3 linked regions of the Zobellia nedashkovskayae genome follow. The protein of the gene in region 1 binds, or shares a complex with, the protein of each later gene. Links are inferred from orthologs where the notes say so. Each region holds a gene or a part of one and is shown in the gene's direction. Other genes may lie near its edges. The genes, in order: rny, IWB64_RS10395 and pfkA.

Evidence for each region.
Region 2: rny (region 1) and IWB64_RS10395 share a complex: the UniProt entries of both Bacillus subtilis proteins name them as parts of the possible RNA degradosome complex. The link is inferred for Zobellia nedashkovskayae from one-to-one orthologs.
Region 3: rny (region 1) and pfkA share a complex: the UniProt entries of both Bacillus subtilis proteins name them as parts of the possible RNA degradosome complex. The link is inferred for Zobellia nedashkovskayae from one-to-one orthologs.

The regions. Positions count from the first base shown.
Region 1 is NZ_JADDXR010000002.1:4,901,041-4,905,294, reverse strand. What follows is about bases 573-3,437. They hold rny (ribonuclease Y), read left to right. Parts: upstream 573-1,153; coding sequence 1,154-2,722; downstream 2,723-3,437. Other genes in these bases: IWB64_RS20200 (sulfatase-like hydrolase/transferase), read right to left, coding at 2,794-3,437; IWB64_RS20215 (cell division protein ZapA), read left to right, coding at 573-865. In the rest of the region: IWB64_RS20225 (M23 family metallopeptidase), read right to left, coding at 1-69; IWB64_RS20220 (hypothetical protein), read left to right, coding at 263-553; more of IWB64_RS20215, read left to right, coding at 569-572; more of IWB64_RS20200, read right to left, coding at 3,438-4,254. UniProt on the Bacillus subtilis protein: Endoribonuclease that initiates mRNA decay. Initiates the decay of all SAM-dependent riboswitches, such as yitJ riboswitch. Involved in processing of the gapA operon mRNA, it cleaves between cggR and gapA.
Region 2 is NZ_JADDXR010000002.1:2,482,394-2,486,732, reverse strand. The notes cover bases 662-3,611. They hold IWB64_RS10395 (polyribonucleotide nucleotidyltransferase), read left to right. Parts: upstream 662-997; coding sequence 998-3,226; downstream 3,227-3,611. Other genes in these bases: IWB64_RS10390 (sigma-70 family RNA polymerase sigma factor), read left to right, coding at 3,390-3,611; rpsO (30S ribosomal protein S15), read left to right, coding at 662-803. In the rest of the region: IWB64_RS10405 (DUF302 domain-containing protein), read right to left, coding at 1-282; more of rpsO, read left to right, coding at 534-661; more of IWB64_RS10390, read left to right, coding at 3,612-4,253. UniProt on the Bacillus subtilis protein: Involved in mRNA degradation. Catalyzes the phosphorolysis of single-stranded polyribonucleotides processively in the 3'- to 5'-direction. Necessary for competence development in Bacillus subtilis.
Region 3 is NZ_JADDXR010000002.1:3,365,471-3,369,699, forward strand. What follows is about bases 903-3,742. They hold pfkA (6-phosphofructokinase), read left to right. Parts: upstream 903-1,749; coding sequence 1,750-2,736; downstream 2,737-3,742. Other genes in these bases: IWB64_RS13830 (translocation/assembly module TamB domain-containing protein), read left to right, coding at 903-1,476; gap (type I glyceraldehyde-3-phosphate dehydrogenase), read left to right, coding at 2,758-3,742. Also shown: more of IWB64_RS13830, read left to right, coding at 1-902; more of gap, read left to right, coding at 3,743-3,759; IWB64_RS13845 (N-acetylglucosamine kinase), read left to right, coding at 3,842-4,229. UniProt on the Bacillus subtilis protein: Catalyzes the phosphorylation of D-fructose 6-phosphate to fructose 1,6-bisphosphate by ATP, the first committing step of glycolysis.

The DNA.
Region 1 (4,254 bases):
CGGATATTTCTCTTGGGCGATACCAATAGCGGTTATGAATAATAAAAAGCCTACAAAAAGTTTTCTCATAATTTTTTGGACAGTGATACGAAATTAGCCAAACGGTTTGAATTCTTGAAAATATCTAGCACGAAAAATGACACATCTTCTTTAACCAACGTTATTTAAGGCCTTAAAGTATTACTTGAAGAATAATTCAAAAAAGTATTGCTAAGTAATGGCAGGTATGTTAACTTTGTGTAAAATGCATTGCGTTTGATTTATGAGTGAATTAGTCAAAGTCGTAGACTCTTTAGAGAATAAAATAAGCAAGCTTTTGCATAAGTTGGAGGTGCTTCACCAATCCAACACTAGATTGCAAGAGGAGCTTAATGAAATTAAAGAGGACAAGGGCAAAGTGTTGGATTCCGTTTCTATGTGGGAAGAGAAATACAACTCGTTGAAGCTCGCAAACTCAATGCTTGGCAGTAATACAAATAAAACTGAAGCTAAGCTTAAAATAAATACATTGATCAGGGAGTTGGACTATTGCATAGCGCAACTTTCAGAATAATGTTCAAAAGATAAAATGTCAGAAAAGCTAAAAATTAAGCTTTCCATAGCGGATAGGGTGTATCCTTTGACTATCGATCCAAGCCAAGAAGAAGGCTTGCGAAAGGCAGCGAAGAACATTGAGCAATTGGCAAAAAAGTTTGAACAGAGTTACGCGGTGCGGGATAAACAAGATGTTTTGGCCATGTGTGCCTTACAATTTGCATCTAAAATAGAGCAGCGTGGTATTGATCAATCCGAAGGAACCTTAAATGCAACTGAACGCCTAAAAGCGTTAGATGATTTGGTTACTTCAAAGCTTGGTATAAAATAAATACGTTCTTTAAAATACATAAGTTACTGCCCACATTGGTATTACCTTTTGACAAACTCAACATTTATTTTGTTTAAAAAGGGTGAGTGTAGATTGTAAAAGCGGGCCCTACTCGTATAGGGATTCTTGATCAGTCTTGTAGCCCTAAACCTGTTTATTGGAGTTTGTACAAAACTTCTCTGATGTGGGCTTTTTTTATGGATTTGTTTGAGCAACTGTGGTCGGTACAACATTTTTCATGTACAGCTCTAAGTTCTTAAGCACGTTCAAACCTAAATTGTTAGATATATGGATAGTGCAACACTTATAATAGCCGGCATCGTCGGCCTTGCGATTGGATTTGCCATCGCAAAATTTATGGAAAAGGGAAAAGCATCAAAAACCCTTTCCAATGCCAAAAGCGAGGCGAATACGATAATCAGTTCCGCCAAATCGGAAGGAGAAAACATTAAGAAAGACAAAATTTTTCAGGCCAAAGAAAAGTTTCTAGAGTTAAAGGCGGAGCACGAAAAAGTCATTGTTAATAAAGACAAGAAAATTGGTGAGGCCGAAAAACGTACTCGTGATAAAGAGTCTCAGGTTAGCAATGAATTGGCAAAAAGCAAAAAACTCAACATCCAACTTGACGGTAAGTTAAAAGAAGTTACCCATAAAGAAGAGTTTCTTGAAAAGAAGCAAAGTGAACTAGAAAAGCTTCACAAAAACCAAGTACAGCAGCTAGAAGTTATCTCTGGTCTTTCAGCAGATGATGCAAAAGGGCAATTGATGGAGTCGCTTAAAGAAACGGCAAAGACAGATGCAATGGCCTATATCCAAACTACGGTAGAGGAGGCTAAATTAACCGCTCAACAAGAAGCCAAGAAAATCATTATAAATACAATTCAACGTATAGGAACAGAAGAAGCGGTAGAAAACTGTGTATCTGTTTTTAACTTGGAATCTGATGATGTTAAAGGTAGGATCATTGGTAGAGAGGGTAGAAATATCCGTGCTTTAGAAGCAGCTACAGGTGTTGAAATTATTGTAGATGACACGCCAGAAGCTATTATTCTTTCTTGTTTTGATTCTGTTCGTCGTGAAGTTGCAAGGCTTTCTTTGCACAAGCTAGTAACGGACGGTAGAATACACCCGGCACGTATAGAGGAAATAGTTAAAAAGACAGAGAATCAAATAGAACAAGAAATCGTAGAGGTAGGGAAACGTACCGTTATTGATTTAGGTGTTCATGGTTTGCATCCAGAATTGGTTCGTGCCATTGGCCGAATGAAATACCGTTCTTCTTACGGACAAAACTTATTACAACACTCCAGAGAGGTTGCTAAATTATGTGGGGTAATGGCAGCAGAGCTTGGACTAAACCCTAAGTTGGCTAAACGAGCAGGACTTTTACACGATATAGGTAAAGTTCCAAATACTGAAGCTGAGGTAGAAACACCACATGCTATTTTAGGTATGCAGTGGGCTGAGAAGTATGGTGAAAAACCAGACGTATGTAACGCCATTGGTGCTCACCACGATGAAATAGAAATGAAGACACTTATTGCGCCAATCGTTCAGGTGTGTGATGCTATTAGCGGAGCAAGACCAGGAGCACGTAGACAAGTGTTGGATTCATACATTCAACGTCTTAAAGACCTTGAAGAGGTTGCTTTCAGTTTTGGAGGAGTTCAAAAGGCCTACGCTATTCAAGCAGGACGTGAACTAAGGGTAATTGTTGAAAGTGAAAAAGTTAATGATGAGAAAGCGGCTCAGTTGTCTTTTGAGATTTCACAGAAAATACAGACAGATATGACCTATCCTGGACAGGTAAAAGTTACCGTAATTAGGGAAACCCGTTCAGTGAACGTAGCAAAATAGAATACAATATTCTTTATAAAACAAAAGAGCCCCGTACATACGGGGCTCTTTTTATTTAGTGACTATAGCGCTTATTTCTGATAAGGACTATCAACTAGTTTGTCTACTTCAAAAGTAGCATCGTAATCTGGCATTTGACCATTCTCCCATAACTCTTTATCCTTTACCGAATAGTACCATAAAGGCTTTACAAAGCTCTTTGTCCATTCTTCGGTTCTGGCTATCATATCCTTTAAACGTTCTGGGTAACGGCCTGCTAGGTTTTTCTTTTCACCTATGTCCTCTGTTATGTTATGCAGGTTCCAAGGTTCATTACCCATTCTGGTAATTTTCCAATCGCCTAGTCTTGCACCCACATCATTGTAACCTTCACGGTATCGCAAAGAATAAATCAAATCATCTTTGTAGGGTTCTGTATTTTGTAATACATCATCCATAATGTTTTTGCCATCAAGTTTCTTGTCTTCTGGAAGTTTCGCTTCAGCAAGAATGGTAAAAGTAGGGTAGAGGTCAAGTGCAGTAACAGGGAAATCAAAACGCTGTTCTTTTTTGATTTTTTTTGGCCAATGAAAAAACATAGGTACCCGGTAACCACCTTCCCAAGTATCACCTTTAGTTCCTTTTAAAGGATAGTTACTAGCACCATGATCAAAGTTTCCTCCATTGTCGCTTAAGAAAACGATCAAGGTATTATCTAACTGGTTCGTTTCTTTTAAAGTCTCTACAATTTTTCCAACACCGCGGTCTACTGCATAAACCATGGCAGCGTAGGTTCTTCGGTCTTTGTCTTCTATATTGGAAAACTTAGCAATGTCTTCAGCCTTGGCTTGAAGTGGTACGTGTGGTGCATTGTAGGCAAGGTAAATAAAGAAAGGTTGTTTCTTTTTAGCGGCTATTTTAATATCATTGCTAGCCTCGCGAGAAAAGCCATCGGTTATATATTCTGTTTCGTTGGCAGGTTTCCCGTTATGCTCCATTGGAAATACATAATCTCTAATATTCTTATTCCCAGATTGCATTTGAACATCGTAGGTCTTGTTATATTCATTTGGAAAATAATCGTGACCTCCGCCTAAAAATCCATAAAAATTATCGAACCCTCTTTTGTTAGGGTGAAATTTTGGAGCTGATCCTAGATGCCACTTTCCAATAGCGCTGGTGTAATATCCTGCTTTTTGCAAGACTTTGGCCATATAAGTCTCCTCTACAGGAATACCCATATTATCGTCGTCATTTTCACTACTGTTGTGAAACAGGTTGTAAGCGGTACCAGTTAAGTGAGGGTATCTGCCGGTCATTATTGCAGATCGGCTTGGACCGCAGAAAGGATGAGCAACATAGGCGGAAGTAAATATTGAACCGTTCTGAGCTAATTTATCAAGTTCCGGTGTTGTAATATCCGTAGAGCCGTTAAAACCAACATCAGCATAACCGAGGTCGTCGCATAGAACAACAAGGATATTAGGACGCGTTTCTTGCCCTAGTCCGATGGTCGTTACAGACAAGATTGCGCCGAATAGAAATAGTTTAAA
Region 2 (4,339 bases), 2.4 Mb from region 1 along the record:
AGGATTACCAAAGAAAATTATTTTAGTCGGGCTCAACTCCAAATCAACAGAAGCCGCATTAGCCTCATGATCTACCTCGGCAACAATTTTAATATTTTCATTAGCTTCTAAACTGGCCGTCAATACAGTATAGGTATCGTCAAAAGATTGTGTACTTTTTACATAATTCATACCTACCACATCTGGATTGGTATCTATAGTCTCTGGCTCGTTTGTTTCATCATCCTCACAAGCAACAAAAGTAAATGTCAAAAAAAGTAATGTCAAAAATTTCAAATTCATAATCCTTTAATTTAGGGCAATCTTAAGTCTGGGTTCTATGTTCTCTTTTTAAGATTGTAGTTAATACTTATAAGATATACGCATATTACCATTAATCAGTTTTTTCTCTAATGCTAAATTTTTCTAATCGTTAAAAGCTGTTAATGTATTTTATTCCCCAAATCAATTGTTTTTAGCGCATTAATTGTATCTTTGCCGCTTGATTGAAAATCAATCATATATACATAAAAATCATTTAAAATAATATTGGAATGTATTTAACGAAAGAAGTAAAAGCCGAAATCTTTACGAAATACGGCGGAAAAGCAGAGAACACTGGTTCTACTGAAGGTCAGATTGCATTGTTTACACACCGTATCAATCACTTGACTGGTCACTTGAAGAAAAATCACAAAGACTTTAATACTGAACGTTCTTTAGTAAAGCTGGTAGGTAAAAGAAGAAGCTTACTTGATTATATGATAAAGAATGATATTGTTAAATATCGTGAGCTTATTGTAGAGTTAGGTATTAGAAAGTAATATTCCTAGGGGCTGAAAATTTTCAGCCCCTATTTTATATAAAGTCCTTATTGTTTTAAGGCAAAACTAAAAGCTGCACACAGTTTTTCATTGGTCAAGTGCTATCAGCACACACAACAACACAACCTTCTGGCCTCAACAACCAGACGACCATTGTTTAACAGTCCGCCCGTTAGCGGATACAAATCAATTTTATGATTCCAAAAGTATTTAGAGAGGTCATAGACCTAGGTGATGGTAGAGAAATTTCTATCGAAACCGGAAAATTGGCAAAACAAGCTCATGGCTCTGTTGTTGTACAATCTGGAAAATGTATGCTATTGTGTACAGTAGTTTCCAATTACGAACAAAAAAATCTTGGTTTTCTACCCTTAACAGTAGATTACAGAGAAAAATTTGCTGCGGCAGGACGTTACCCAGGCGGTTTCTTTAAAAGAGAAGCAAGACCAAGTGACGGTGAAGTATTGACTATGCGTTTAGTGGATCGTGTATTACGTCCTCTTTTCCCAAAAGATTATCAAGCAGAAACACAAGTAATGATTCAGTTAATGTCTCATGATGATGATGTTATGCCTGAAGCTATGGCCGGTTTAGCGGCGAGTGCTGCTATTCAATTATCTGATTTCCCATTTGAATGTGCTATCTCCGAAGCTAGAGTTGGTCGTGTTAATGGTAAATTTGTAATTAACCCTACACGTGCTCAATTAGCTGAATCCGATATTGAAATGATGATTGGAGCTTCAGCTGATTCTGTAATGATGGTTGAAGGCGAAATGGATGAGATTTCTGAAGAGGAAATGGCTGATGCTATCAAATTTGCTCATGAAGCTATAAAAGTACAAATTGCTGCTCAATTACGTTTAGCAGAAGCTTTTGGCAAAAAAGAAGTACGTGAATATGAAACTGCTGAAGTTAACGAAGATTTAGAAAAAAGAATCCACGATTTAACTTACGATAAATGTTATGCCATTGCCAAGAAGGGAACTTCTAAAGCAGAACGTAGTAATGCATTTGCTGAAGTAAAAGAAGAAGTTAAGGCTTCTTTTACTGAAGAAGAGATGGAAGAATTTGGACATCTTGTTGGTGGATACTACAGACAAGCAGAAAAAGCAGCTGTTAGAGATCTAACATTAAACGAAGGTTTACGTTTAGACGGTAGAAAAACTGACGAAATCAGACCAATTTGGTGTGAGGTTGATTATTTACCATCAACACACGGTTCTGCAATTTTTACACGTGGAGAAACTCAAGCATTAGCTACAGTTACCTTAGGAACTTCTAGAGATGCTAATAAAATAGATATGCCATCTTATGAAGGCGAAGAGAACTTCTATTTACATTATAACTTCCCTCCTTTTTGTACAGGTGAAGCTAGACCAATTCGTGGAACATCTCGTAGAGAAGTTGGTCACGGTAACTTGGCGCAACGTGCATTAAAAGGAATGATCCCTGCGGATTGTCCTTATACTGTTCGTGTTGTATCTGAAGTATTAGAATCTAACGGTTCTTCTTCTATGGCAACAGTTTGTGCCGGTACAATGGCTATGATGGATGCCGGTGTGCAAATGAAAAAACCAGTTTCTGGTATTGCAATGGGATTAATTTCTGATGCTGAGTCTGGAAAGTATGCTGTATTATCTGATATTTTAGGTGATGAAGATCACTTAGGAGATATGGATTTTAAAGTTACTGGTACTGCAGATGGTATTACGGCTTGCCAAATGGATATTAAAGTAAAAGGATTGTCTTACGAAATTCTTGTAAATGCTTTAAAACAAGCCCGTGAGGGTCGTTTACATATCTTAGGTAAACTTACTGATACGATTGCTACACCAAATGCCGAAGTTAAAGAACACGCGCCTACAATGGTTACGCGTAGAGTTCCTAACGAATTCATTGGTGCTTTAATTGGACCAGGTGGTAAAGTAATTCAAGAGATGCAAAAAGAAACTGAGACTACTATCGTTATTAACGAAGACCCAGTTACTGAAGAAGGTATCGTAGAAATTTTAGGTGTAGGTAGTAAAGGTATTGATGCTGTTATGGCAAAAATAGATTCTATTCTATTTAAACCTGAAGTAGGAAGCGCTTACGAAGTTAAAGTCATTAAAATGTTAGATTTTGGTGCTGTTGTAGAATATCAAGATGCTCCAGGCAACGAAGTATTGTTACACGTATCGGAATTAGCATGGGAAAGAACTGAAAATGTTACCGATGTTGTAAACATGGGAGATGTTTTTGATGTGAAATATTTAGGTACTGACCCTAGAACTCGTAAAGAAAAAGTTTCTAGAAAAGCTTTATTACCAAAACCAGAAGGTTTTGTAGAAAGACCACCACGTAATGATAAAGATCGTGGTCGTGGTAGAGATGACAGACGAGGCGGTAGCAGAGATAACCGTGATCGTAAACCTAGAGACTAAGACCTCTAATTTTAACACATATTTAAAGCCTCAACTTGTTAAGTTGAGGCTTTTTTGTGCGACTCATCTAAAAAGTGAAGTTTTTTACGTCCGTTTGTAACATTTCTGGCTTTTTTGCGTATAAGTATATGCAGTCTATGCAAACTGAACCTAATTTATTTACATGAGACAGCTTAAAATTACAAAACAGGTCACCAACAGGGAGACCGCATCTTTGGACAAGTACTTGCAAGAAATAGGCAAAGTAGACTTGATTACGGCAGATGAAGAAGTAGAATTGGCACAACGTATCAAGGCAGGCGACCAGATCGCTCTTGAAAAACTCACAAAGGCCAATCTTCGATTCGTTGTATCAGTTGCCAAGCAGTACCAAAACCAGGGACTTACTTTACCCGATTTAATTAACGAGGGTAACCTTGGCCTTATTAAGGCCGCACAACGTTTTGACGAAACAAGAGGATTTAAGTTTATTTCTTATGCTGTTTGGTGGATTCGTCAATCTATTTTGCAAGCTTTGGCAGAACAGTCTCGTATTGTACGTTTGCCATTGAACAAAATTGGTTCAATCAACAAAATTAATAAAACCTTTGCTTTTCTTGAGCAGGCGCACGAACGTATGCCTTCTCCTGAAGAAATTGCAAAAGAGTTGGATATGACTGTTGAGGACGTAAAGCAATCGCTTAAGAACTCTGGCCGCCATGTATCTATGGATGCTCCTTTGATCGCTGGTGAAGATTCTAACCTTTATGATGTACTTCGTAGTGGTGAATCTCCAAACCCGGACAAAGAATTATTACACGAATCTTTGCGTACAGAAATTGAGCGCGCTTTAGAGACTTTAACGCCTAGAGAAGCAGATGTTATTCGTCTTTACTTTGGCCTTGCCGGACAACATTCAATGACTCTTGAAGAAATTGGTGAAACTTTTGAACTTACTAGAGAGAGAGTTCGCCAGATTAAGGAAAAAGCTATTAGAAGATTGAAACATACTTCTAGAAGTAAGATTCTTAAAACCTATTTAGGTTAAAAAATCTAAAAAGTTACACGTTAAATATTCCTTAAATTGGAAATTTGGCATATATATTGTAATTTTAAAAGCAACAACAGTTTATC
Region 3 (4,229 bases), 1.5 Mb from region 1 along the record:
TCTAGGGTAAACCTTAGTAAACAAACCTTTGATTTTGATCAGATTAAAGTTACAGATGTAACCAAGAATACAAAAGCTACTTTAGATGGCACCATTAGCCATTCTTTCTTTCGTAACTGGCTTCTTGATTTGAATGTTGATACAAAAGATAATGGTTTTCTAATCTTAAATACGGCTTTTGAAGAAGAGGTTCTTTATTATGGAACGGGTTATTTAGACGGAAAAGGTAGGATTTTTGGACCCACAAAAGCATTAAACATTAAGGTTGAAGGAAAAACAGCTAAGGGTACTTCTTTAAAGATTCCTTTAAGCGATGTAGCTTCTATTGGGGATTATTCTTTTATCAATTTTGTTGAAAAGAACAAGCTGAACCATGTAGAAGAAGAACGTGTTCTTGATGGATTTCAGGGGCTGGAGCTTACTTTTGATTTGGATGTTACGCCAGATGCAGAAGTAGAGATTGTAACGGATACTAAGACAGGAAGTTCTTTAAAAGGTAGTGGGGTAGGGATTTTGTTAATTCGTATCAACACCCGTGGTGCTTTTGAAATGTATGGAGATTTTGTTGTTGTGGAAGGTCAGTATAATTATAAGTTTGGCGGAGTTATCAATAAAACATTTCAAGTAAAACCTGGTGGGACCATTGTTTGGGATCGCGAACCATTAAAAGCAACATTAGACCTTGAAGCGGTATATGCCTTAAACGCAAACCCGGCACCACTGTTGGATAATCCGGGTTATACTAGGCGGATACCTACGGAAGTAGTTATTAAGTTGACCGATGACCTTGAGAGCCCTGACATTGAATTTAATATTGATTTTCCGGGAACCAATTCTATTGTACAGTCAGAGTTGGAATATCGTCTTCAAGACCCCACGGTAGAGGAACGTAACGCACTTTTCCTATTGGCGCAAGGTTCGTTCGTAAATGACCAGACTGGTATTGATCAGCAAGCACTTACTGGCAATTTGTTGCAGTCGGCATCAGGATTGTTGAATCAAGTTTTAGGTGAAAACGAAAAGTTTAATCTCGGTCTTTCTTACGAGCAGGGAATTCTTGATAGAAGTGCGGATTATCAAACGGAAAATAGAATAGGGGTAACCGTATCTACCCAAATAAGTGATCGTTTACTTTTTAATGGTAAAGTTGGAGTTCCGGTGGGTGGAACAACGGAGACAGTTGTTGCCGGTGATTTTGAGATTCAATTACTGTTGAATGAAGAAGGAACCTTAAGTGCTAAATTTTTCAACAGAGAAAATGAAATACAGGAATATTTAGCAGATAGATTGGGCTATACTCAAGGGGTAGGTATCTCCTATGAAGTAGATTTTAATAGTTTTAGAGAGCTTTTTAAGACTATTATGAAAAAGGAAGAGCCAAAGAAAAAACTTCCAGAACCCAACGAAGTTCCAAGTTCGGTAATGGGTAGGGATAGTTTGTTAAAGTTCTATCCTAAAGATAAAAGGTTAAAGTAAAACCAGTTATAAAAAAAAATCTTAAAAAGGTGACTTCAGATAGGTTGGTGATTCTTCTAAAAAGTCGCAAAAATTGACTTAAAAAGCTCAATTTTTCAATAAATATGAATTTTACAGTATTCTTAATTTTTAAGGAATATAGGGAGGGAATTTGTTATAATTAAATGTAATTACTAAGAAAATGTGTTCTAAGTTATCATGATGTTAAATTAGACGCTCAACACAGTTGGAATTCAAATAAGTTTGTTAGTTTTGCGACTTAGTTTTTTTTCAATGGCTTCAGAAATAAAGAAAATAGGTGTTTTAACCTCTGGCGGAGATTCCCCCGGCATGAATGCAGCAATACGATCCGTGGTTAGAACTTGTGCCTACATGAAAGTAGATTGTGTGGGTATCTATAGAGGATACCAAGGCATGATTGAAGGGGATTTTAAGCCAATGGACGCAAGAAGCGTTAACAACATAATAAATAAGGGTGGTACGATTCTTAAATCTGCCCGTTGTGATGACTTTAGAACTCCAGAAGGTAGAAAGAAGGCCTATGAGCAATTGCAAGCAGAAGGTATTGATGCATTTGTGGTAATAGGGGGTGACGGTAGTTTTACCGGAGCCATGATGTTTAACCAAGAGTATCACTTTCCAATAATTGGTATTCCAGGTACAATTGATAACGATATATTTGGTACATCTAATACGGTAGGCTTTGATACGGCCATGAATACGGTAGTGGAAGTGATAGATAAGATTAGAGATACGGCCAGTTCTCATAACCGACTTTTCTTTGTAGAAGTTATGGGTAGGGATGTAGGTCATATTGCTTTGAATGTAGGTGTTGGTGCAGGTGCAGAAGAAATTCTGATTCCAGAAGCCAATCGCGGTCTTGAGCGTTTGCTTGAGTCTTTAAAACGAAGTAAGAAATCAGGAAAATCTTCCAGTATCGTAGTTGTTGCAGAAGGTGATAAGATAGGAAAGAGTGTCTTTGAGCTTAAGGAATATGTAGAAGAACATTTACCTATATATGATGTAAGGGTGTCCGTACTTGGTCACATGCAGCGTGGTGGTGCTCCGTCTTGTTATGACAGGGTTTTGGCCAGTAGAATGGGTGTGAAAGCAGTAGAAAGTTTGTTGGAAGGCCAGACCAATTTTATGGTGGGTATTCAAAACAATAAGATTATATTAACTCCTATCAGTAAGGCTATAAAGGGTCATACGAAAATTGATAAGGAGCTTATACGAGTTTCAGAAATAATGACAACATAATTTAATTCAAAACAAAAGAGCATGTCAGATTTAAAAATAGGAATTAACGGATTCGGTCGTATCGGAAGATTAGTCTTCAGAGAAACTGTAAGAAGAGAAGGTGTAGATGTTGTAGCAATCAACGATTTGTTGGATGTTGAGCACTTGGCTTACCTTTTAAAATATGATTCCGTACACGGAAAGTTTGAAGGTACTGTTGATGTAAAAGATGGTCACTTGATCGTTAACGGTAAGACAGTAAGAATTACTGCAGAACGTGATCCTAAAAGTATTAAGTGGGATGCAGTTGGCGCTGAAATAGTAGCTGAATGTACTGGTATTTTCACAACTTTAGAAACAGCGCAATACCATATAGATGGTGGCGCTAAAAAAGTTGTTATATCTGCTCCATCTAAAGATGCACCAATGTTTGTAATGGGTGTTAACCATAAAGATGTGAAAGCTTCTAACACTATCGTTTCTAACGCATCTTGTACTACTAACTGTTTAGCTCCAATGGCTAAGGTATTGAACGATAACTTCGGTATAGAAGAGGCATTGATGACTACAGTTCACGCTACTACTGCAACGCAAATGACTGTTGATGGTCCTTCTAGAAAAGACTGGAGAGGTGGTAGAAGTGCAATGTTAAACATTATACCTGCATCTACTGGTGCAGCTAAAGCGGTAACTAAAGTTATTCCAGCATTAGAAGGAAAACTTACAGGTATGGCTTTTAGAGTGCCAACTGCAGATGTTTCTGTAGTGGATTTAACGGTTCGTCTTGAAAAAGAAACTTCATACGAGGAAATCAAAAAAGCTTTTAAAGCCGCTTCAGAAGGCGAATTGAAAGGTATCTTAGGTTATACTGAAGAAGCTCTTGTTTCTCAGGATTTCGTAAGTGACAAACGTACAAGTATTTTTGATGCCGGTGCCGGTATTGAATTGAACTCTAAGTTTTTCAAATTAATTTGCTGGTATGATAACGAAGCTGGTTTTTCTAACAAAATGGTAGATTTAGCTCAGCACGTTGCTAGTTTGTAATTTTTTTGAATATTACTAATTGTAATCCTGAGAGTGGGCAAAATTTTGCTTATTTTCAGGATTATTTTTTTAAACGAACATTATGATTTTAATTGTAGATAGTGGTGCCACCAAATCAGATTGGATTGCCTTGGATGAAAAGGGAGACCAGTTGTTTATGACCCAAACATTAGGTTTGAGTCCTGAGGTGTTGACAAGAGAGGTGATCGAAGATAGATTGGCCAATAATTTTGAGCTTTCAAAAAATAGAGAAAAGGTTTCTAGATTGCATTTTTACGGTGCAGGATGCGGTACGGAACGCATGAAAAACTTTTTGAGAGAAATTTTTAAGGAATTTTTTCCCAATGCAAAAGCAGATGTAAAAGAAGATACGTACGCAGCTATTTTCTCAACTACGCAAATTGGCTCTCAAGGTATTGTATGTATTTTGGGTACGGGTTCTAATTGTAGTTATTACGATGGTCACCAGT